DNA from 2 places in the Shewanella woodyi ATCC 51908 genome. Region 1 is predicted to be linked to the other one. Evidence: riboswitches for the same ligand, from Rfam matches in the RefSeq annotation. Region 1 holds a riboswitch; the other holds the start of a gene.
The links. Region 1 has a riboswitch for cobalamin ahead of SWOO_RS20960 (ABC transporter ATP-binding protein). Riboswitches for the same ligand answer to the same signal wherever they lie in the genome.
Positions count from the first base shown of each region.

Region 2: linked by a shared signal. The riboswitch ahead of SWOO_RS19240 (TonB-dependent receptor domain-containing protein) and the one ahead of SWOO_RS20960 (ABC transporter ATP-binding protein) in region 1 are both predicted to bind cobalamin.

Region 1 covers NC_010506.1:4,955,650-4,960,078, forward strand. Annotated here, with positions in the region: gene cobT (nicotinate-nucleotide--dimethylbenzimidazole phosphoribosyltransferase) at 1-791, opposite strand, end outside; gene SWOO_RS20955 (FecCD family ABC transporter permease) at 996-2,033, opposite strand; gene SWOO_RS20960 (ABC transporter ATP-binding protein) at 2,017-2,856, opposite strand; cobalamin riboswitch at 3,021-3,222, opposite strand; gene SWOO_RS20965 (histidine phosphatase family protein) at 3,373-4,110, opposite strand; gene metH (methionine synthase) at 4,367-4,429, shown strand, end outside.
Region 2 covers NC_010506.1:4,548,143-4,552,571, reverse strand. Annotated here, with positions in the region: gene SWOO_RS19255 (M56 family metallopeptidase) at 1-676, opposite strand, end outside; gene SWOO_RS19250 (BlaI/MecI/CopY family transcriptional regulator) at 679-1,050, opposite strand; gene SWOO_RS19245 (hypothetical protein) at 1,251-1,931, shown strand; cobalamin riboswitch at 2,212-2,431, shown strand; gene SWOO_RS19240 (TonB-dependent receptor domain-containing protein) at 2,542-4,428, shown strand.

The DNA.
Region 1 (4,429 bases):
ATAAACCCATCAATCACCACTAGCATGCCTCTTTCGGCAGCCGCAAGCATGGCCCCTGTCATCTGCACGATTTCAAAGCCACCAAGGCAGGCCAAAATATTAAAGGGATCGGCAAGCTCTGACTCATGAACATGCAGAGCCTGTTCCACAAGCATCTGTTTACGCTTTAGGGTTGCCGCGTCGATCCCTGTGCCGCGCCCGACACAATCGATACTATCCATTTCCATTATGCATGCCATTATCGCAGCGGCAGAGGTGGTATTTCCTATGCCCATCTCACCTAGGGCGATTAAGTTACACCCAAGTTGATGATGATGCTCAATACGCGCTCGCGCCATCTCCATGCCTTGCTTTACCGCACCCAATGTCATTGCAGCTTGGCGGTGGATCGGCGCCGTTCCCGCCCCCAATCGTTGGTCGATAATCCCTTCAACCCCCTCCAAGGGTTGTAAAATTCCGCAATCAATCACTTCAAGTTCAAAGCCCACCTGACGGCAGAACACATTGATAGCCGCGCCGCCATTGATAAAGTTCATCACCATCTGGGTAGTCACTTCACTCGGCGCTATCGATACTCCGGCAGCAGCAATACCATGGTCGGCGGCAAATACCAGCAGCTTAGGATTCGATATCTTTGGCTTATCCTTACCTAGTACGCGAGCTATCTGTTTAGCCAGAAACTCAAGTTCACCAAGCGCCCCTAATGGTTTGGTCTTATTATCAATTCTACTCTGAATCTCATCATCAAACTCATGACTAATTGGCGCAATATCGAACCCAATGCCTAACATATTCCATACCCTGATTTAATTATTTAATCTTCTCACTATGCTCAAACCCTTTCAAAGTACTGAAATTTCAATCTAAAGAGGTTTAAGCGAGTAAGTCAAAAGTAGTACTTTAAACACGAACACTAAGAAAACATGAAAGCGTTGAGGCTGCAAGCCCCATAGACACTCTTTACCTAAATTCTTACGCGACTTACTGTTCGCTATCTATTTTTTTCGCCCTAAAATAGCCAGAAAGAAAACACTGCCGATCACAGCCGTAATAATGCCGATAGGCAGCTCTTGGTGACTCAATAGTGTCCGAGCCAACACATCGATCCAGATCATAAACAAGCCACCAAACAGCGCCGTCGTCAGCAGAGGAAAGTAGCCAGGAAATAGCATTCTGACCGTGTGTGGGATCATCAAACCCACAAAGCCAATTCCTCCACAGTTGGCCACTAAGATAGCGGTGATGAACGAGCACAGTAATAGCATCTGCAAGCGCAAACGAGCGACGTTAACACCTAATGTGTGGGCGGTTTCATCTCCAGCTCTCATGGCCATTATCTGGCGCTTAAATAACAGTATGATTACAGTAGAAAAGCTCACGACAGCAAAGGGAAGCAATAGGGTATCCCAACCCGCTTTTGCAAAACTGCCCAGACTCCAAAAAAGCACAGATGCTGCGGCCTGGGGGCTGGAGAAATAGAGCAGAAGGCTAGTGAGCGCCCCGAACATAAAGGAGATAGCTACGCCAGAAAGCAGCATGCGCTCAATCTGACTACTCATGGTGCGGCCACACAGACTCAGCACCATCAATACCGACAAACCAGCACCGATAAATGCCCCTAATGGCAAACTTAACCACTCGTAACGCTCGAACAGCCCTGAGCTAGAGAACAGCGTCAGCACCACCACTGCACCAAAGGAAGCACCCGAGGAGATCCCAAACAGATAGGGGTCCGCTAACGGGTTACGGGTCACGGTTTGTAACACACTACCAGCAATAGAGAGTCCCGCTCCCGCGGTAAAAGCCAGTAAAATCCGCGGAAACCTGAGTTCGATAATGATCCGCTCGGCAATGCCAGCTCCCTCTGAGACTCCCGAACCAAAAGCTTTATGTTCTAGTACACTCAACACGTCGACAAAGGAGAGATCCGCAGCGCCAAAACTCGCAGCAGCCACTAAGGAGACAAGCGAGATAATCAAGAGCGAGAGGTTGACCCAAACCTGATGTAGGCCAGACTTAACTGCCACTGTCATCTTGCCTCCCTTGCTTCTCTTTAATTGAGGAGTAGCCATAAAAATAGCTGATCTGAGGATTGGCATGTTGAGGATGCGGCTCGACTTTACAGCAGACACCGAACACGTCCCCAATTCGCTGCTCAGTTAACACCTCTACAGGTGCGCCATGGGAGATACACTTTCCTCCATCTAATAACAGCAACTGATCACACAGGGCACTGGCAAGATTTAGATCATGAATAGAGGTGATAACTGAAATATTAAGGCTTCGAAGCAGCTCTAAGATCTGTATCTGATAACGAATATCTAGATGATTGGTAGGCTCATCTAAAATCAGCAGTTTAGGTCGTTGCACTATCGCCCGGGCAATCAAGGCACGCTGCTTTTCACCACCGGAAAGGTGCTCATAAGCTTGCCCAGCTTTATGGGTCAACCCCACTTTTGCTAGCGCATCATTGATAACCTCTCTGTCTTTAGCTGTGGTTATCTCAAAAGGCCCCTTATGGGGAGTTAACCCAATAGCCACCAGCTGCGCTGTGGTCAGGTCAAAATGGTGTGGCGTGTCCTGGAGTACAACCGCTACTCGCTTAGCAAACTCCTTTGCTGATAGCGTTGCTATCTCGTCACCAAAAAGGGTAATTGCGCCTGAGCTTGGTTTGATATATCGGTAGAGACAGCGCAGCAGGCTGGATTTACCGGCACCATTGGGACCAATGATCCCTAACATCTCCCCTTTTGTTAGGCAGAAGTGGATACCGGATAAGATCTCACGCTCATCGGCATGCCAGCTTAAGTTATCGACCTTAAGTATTTCAGTCTCTTGAACAATTCGCTCTATCACTTAACGCCCCATGTGCATCTTGTGCGGCAAATTTCAGGCATGATAAACATCGAGATACGAAGGAACCCGAACTGGCTTAACTTATTGATGATGACGTGGCACTGCCAATTGGTGCAGTGAAAAAACAGCATTTGAAACGCCCCCTCGAGTTACCCGCTCGAGTTTTTTAGCGACAAAGTTAGGCAGGTATCCTGACTCATGGTTTAAAGAGGTACTCATGTCCTAGGTCCTAGGTTAGATCCTAACGACCTCTTTAAAACACATACAGTTGCGGGTACAGTTTGGGCCATTAATAGCTAAATGCTACTCCCCAATTCCCTTTTAAGGTTGAGTTCACTTTCAAGCGCTTTGTTGTACTCAGCACTTGCTCGCTCTCAACACCTCACTTTGCGGATCTGCCTCTGGGCATTCACTCTATCAGCAGCCAAGTTAAACAGATCCTAGATGGCGCTATTATGCCGTGTTTAATAGCTGAGTAAAACCGTAGCGATTGAATTTTCGAGTCTTATAGTTAATTCAATTGCCATTAGCACCCCAATGCAGTTTAGTGAATAGCTCCCCTTGAGCTGAGCTGTAAACGGTGATCTTCACCACGCAGGCATAATCCAGTGCAAGCTGGGTGTAAAAGCCTGCGACTCCTGTCGCACCTAATGCCTTAGACATTAGATGGCGGATCACACCACCATGGGTCACCAGTAGCAAGGTCTGCCCGCTGTACTGGCTTATTATCCTCTCCCACCCCTGATTTACTCTGGCCTCAAACTCCTGCATCGTCTCGCCATTAGGTGGCGTAAATGCCCAAGGGTTCTTCCAGTACATATCCAACACACTTGAGCTCTGCTGAAACAGTGTTTCTAGTGTCTCGCCGTCCCAGTCACCAAAGTCTATCTCTTTGAGCCCATCCTCCATCTTCAGCGGGATCCCCTTTTCAAGGTAGAGGCTTAAAGCAAATTCGCTACAGCGGCGCAGTGGAGAGCAGATCACCTGCTCAAACTCAATATCTAACCCAGCTAATTCTTGCTGCATCTGCTCCTTGCCAAGTTGACTCAAGGCCACATCGGTTTGGCCTCGTAATATATCACCACCTTCGCATTCACCATGACGCATCAGGTAAAGGCTGGTCGTTTTACCATTGCTCCAATCTTGCGTTTCACTTTCTTCCATCCATCGCCTCCGACATTCTCTTCCTTCCACACCTTCAATATCCACACCTTCAATATCCACACCTTCAATATCCACACCTTCAATATCCACACTGCCTAAGTTTGCAATCTATCCCCTCTTAGTCAAGCAATTCTAATCGGTATAGGATGGATACTCGACTATCACTAGACTCTGGTTTATTATGGACGTCTATACGTATAAACATCCAAAATAAAGTTCAGATAAAACCGCATACCAAACTAACTAAAATTGGTATAAAAACAGAGTAAACATCTGAAAGTATAGATTTATAATATAGGCACACGCTTGAGCCTGAGCAATTAAGTCGTTAAAACAGGTAGAATTTATGACCACTGGAACCCTAAGAACCAAAAACATAAAAGCGAAAGGCCAACAACTCGAGCAGCAG
Region 2 (4,429 bases), 410 kb from region 1:
CATCTGTATTCATAGATGTGGTTATTTGAGCATCACAAGCTAACTCTTGATCATCGCGAAAACGTCGGTATGCGAGCCAACAGATAGGGTTAAACCAGAAAATACTGAGCAGAGAGAAGGCGATAAGATTCATACCGATATCCCCTCGGCGATGGTGATACAGTTCATGTTCAATCACGGCGGTTTGTTGGGCGATACTGAGTTGTTCAAATCCATAGGGAACGATGATTTTTGGTTTACGTAGTCCCACTAGCATAGGGGAGTGAATATTCTGATGTTGAATAACGGTCAGATGAGTCTCTATGCTAGTAAACGCAGAGCAATGGTTGATTAGCTGTTTTAGCCTGACAGCATGAACGGCAATGGTCATTAACATGAAAGCGAACCCAAGAGTCCAGATTGCTAATAGAGTGGGAGTGGATAAAAACAGTTCACTGTCGGCTAATGTTCTATCTGCTAGTACCCGATAGTGTTCAAGTTGTGTGATGCGAGAGTTAGATAGCAAGTTTGGCACTAGATGTATGATGGCAGAGCCAAGTAGCAGCATTGGAATGGCTAGCCAGAGTGCATAGGTGTGGTGGGCACCGAAGAGTTTCAAAATCTGTTTGTGACCGACTAATAAAATGGCACAGATTAAGCTGATGAGTATGGTTTGCTCCATTAACCAATTAAGCATTATCACTTCTCCTCTTCCCAGTTATCGATAAGTTGCTTTAGCTCAGCAATATCATCTGAACTCAGCTTATTCTCCTTAGCGAAACCAGCAACCAAGGGGGTTAACTTGCCTGAAAAGACTCTCTCTATAAAAGATTGACTCTCTTTAAGCTGAAACTCGCCTTGATCTATAAGTGGATGATAGAGATATGAACGTCCCTGCTTTTCAAACCCCACTGCCTCTTTTTTTACGAGTCGATTGAGCAAGGTTTTGACCGTTTTTTCATGCCACTGCTTGCTCTTATTAAGTTGAGCTACGACCTCCGACGAACTCATAGGGGATGAATGCCAGAGTAGATTGAGCACTGCTAGTTCGGAATTACTGATCTCTTTCATGGCCATCTCCTGAAACAAGTTGAATCTCTATTTATAATTACAAGCGTAATCCATGACTATTAAGATTACATTGGTAATCATAATGGTCAAGTGTTTTATTTAACATATATCGATAAATTGTAACCGAAGGCTTTATCTCGACTTTAAGCTCAGGGTAAAATAATGCTTAAACACACCTAAACAAGGATGATAGGTATTATATGTTTTGCTATAAACCGCCAAAGAAGAGCGGCAACAAAGGGGGCATTGAGCTATTAGCTGTTGTTGTTTTGATAAGCGCTATGGTGACTCCGTCTGCATTAGGTGGAAGTAGTGCTGGTTTGACAGGCTCCATAGCTCACAACCATAAACTCTCAATCTTTGATCAAAAATTGAGTTTTACGCTTCCCGAAGATTGGAAATTAGCTTTTTCAGAGAAGCAAAACACCATGTTTTCTGCTGAGTTTACGCCAGTTTCTGATGAACTGAGAGATTGGTCATCGCTGTTTTGTGTACAAGGTTTTAAGGGATTAGCTGATAGTTTTTCGCCTGAAACTTTTTTAGATTCGATTGCTGCTACCTATGAGGAAAGTTGTACGGGCGAGATCACCTATCAAAAATTAGGTGAAAGTGATATCGATGGGTATTCAGGGTTTACTGCCATTATCGGTTGCTCTCATATGCCAAATACTCATAAAGCAACTCAGTTTAATGCAAAATCATATTCATCCGATCCTAAAGGTGAAATAGGGCATTACACGGCAATATCTGGTGAGCAAGATATGTATCTGTTACATCAATCTATGCGAGGAGAGGTGTTTAATGCAGAAACACCACCTTTAGAGCCAGCTAACTACCGAGAGTTTATGGCTACAATCGCTCCCTATGGCCTCAGTCGATAGTGATATAAAAGGCATGCTTTTGGCTGCCTACTTCTTCGTTGAATGAACTCACAAGGGAGCAACCATTCTATCATCCATTCGCCTTGAATTAGTTTGCCAAAAGATACTCTGAGTAGAGCAACTTCTTATACTGATTGGTATAAGGTTACGATCTTGTCAATCAAAAGTTAGACTTTTATCCGTGTAGCCGTCTATAATGCCGCGCTCACTTTACGCTGTATTAGCGCTGGTGATATTCTATACAAGTTTTAGTCAATCTTTTGTGGTGCCTGAGCTTATCCTAAGGCTTTATTAAGTCGGATTTTAATGGGAGAGGGAAGGATAATCGGGAAGCCTGTGGAAATCTGGCACTGCCCCCGCAACGGTGAATGGTAAGAGTTAGGCGCGCTTATTTTATCAACAAGATAATGGGTGTTAAAAAAGTCTAAACTTGTGCTGTTTTTCTTTAGGAAATGCAGCAATACCTAAGTCCGGAGACCGGCCCATTTGATGATTTTGAGATTTCGGCGGGCAGATCTCAAGATGCGGTAGAAAGCTTTAATCATTTGGGCTCAATCAATTCTATTCGTGACATCTTTGCCCCGTTTTCCCTTCAGGAGTTAAAGGAAAAATGGGTACACTATCTATTAAAGAGTCTAATAAAGGCTCTATCAAACTATCACAAGTTGCACTGTTAGTGAGCAGTATCATCAGCTTATCTTCATATTCGGCTATGGCTGAGGACGTTACTGCCAATGCGGTCGACGTTGATGAAAAGATCACTGTAACGGGTTCACGTTTTGACAGAACCGCCGATCAGCAGCTTACTGTTATCAATACTATTGAACGTGAAGAGATAGCACGTCTCAATCCTAAGTCTGTTGCCGATGTACTAGAGACATTACCAGGAGTTAGCATTTCACGTAACGGTGGTGCGGGCCAGGCGACATCTGTTAGTGTTCGCGGCAGCAATTCAAATCATGTATTAGTGCTAATTGATGGCGTAAAAGTTGGTTCGGCAACACTCGGCACTGTTAGCTTTAATACGCTTTCACCTGAAAATATTGAGCGTATCGAAGTGTTAAAAGGACCTCGTGCATCAGTTTGGGGCAGCGACGCGATTGGCGGCGTGATCCAAATTTTTACTCGTCAGTTAAAAGATGGTGAGTGGTTTGCTGGTGCAGAATACGGCAGCAACGATTACATTCGCGGCTCGTTTGGCACAGGTATGAGTCATGGTAAGGGCAGCACAACGCTTGCTGTTAACCATGAACAGTCTGATGGATACGATGTCTACAATGGTGCACCGGTTGAAAATGACGATGACGGTTATAACCGCACCTCTTTATCGTTAAAAGGTTCTCAGCAAATTAATCAAAACTGGCAAGCACTTTGGAATGGCCAGTATGATAAAGGCAATACTCAATACGATGATATCTATGCATTTGGCTCTGCCGATGAGTCAGACTTTGATAACTACCTTTGGAACCTTGCTGCGCAGTATAGCAATGAGCAATTTACCAGTAAGCTGGCATTAAGCCAGTCTAGTGATGCGAACGAAAACTTCCGTGGCGACGATATCACGGTGCCGGTTTCAGTATTTGAAACCAAGCGCGATCAAATTAACTGGAGTAACCAATATCTAGCGGCTAATGATTTAACCTTCATCGGTGGTATTGATTGGTCAAATGAAGCGGTTAAAGGTGATTATGCTCAAGATGAACGCGATATTTTTGGAGCCTATATACTTGCGCAGAAGCAGTGGAGCCAATTACTTGCCGAAGTTGCAGTGCGTTATGATGATGTAGAAAACATTGACAGTGAAGTGTCTTACAACGCCAGCCTCGCTTACCAGCTTACTGAAGAGTGGCGTTTGGCGGCATCAACTGGTACTGCTTTTAAAGCGCCGACCTTTAATGACTTATACTGGCCAGGTTCTGGTAACCCAGATCTGATTTCAGAGACAGCTAAAAGTTACGATCTAACTTTGCACTATCAAGCTAATGATATTCACGCTTACATCAGTGTGTTCAAAAACACAATTGATAACCTAATTGCCTGGGTTCCTACTGGTGAAAAAGATGACTATGGTTTTGATATCTGGAAGCCTGCCAATATCAATCAAGCTGAAATTTCAGGTGTTGAATTATTTACTAAATTTGGACTATTTGGATTCGACAATCAATTAGCCTATACCTATTTAGAGCCAGAGAATAAGAAAACTGGTGAAATGCTAATTGGCCGTAGTGTTGAAGAGCTGAACTATAGTTTAAGCTATCAATGGCAAAGTTTCGATTTTCTTGCTAACTATCACTATCAAGGCAAGCGTTACGCTGGTTATGATTTATATCTTGAAGCATATCATAAGCTAGATTTAAGCATTGGCTATCATCTAGATGATGCGTGGAGCTTACGCTTGAAAGCGAATAACCTGTTCGATGAAGAGATTATTTCAGCGCAAAACTACTTTAGCCCTGGAAGAGAGTTTTTCTTTAGCGTGAGTTACCAAGCGTTCTAGG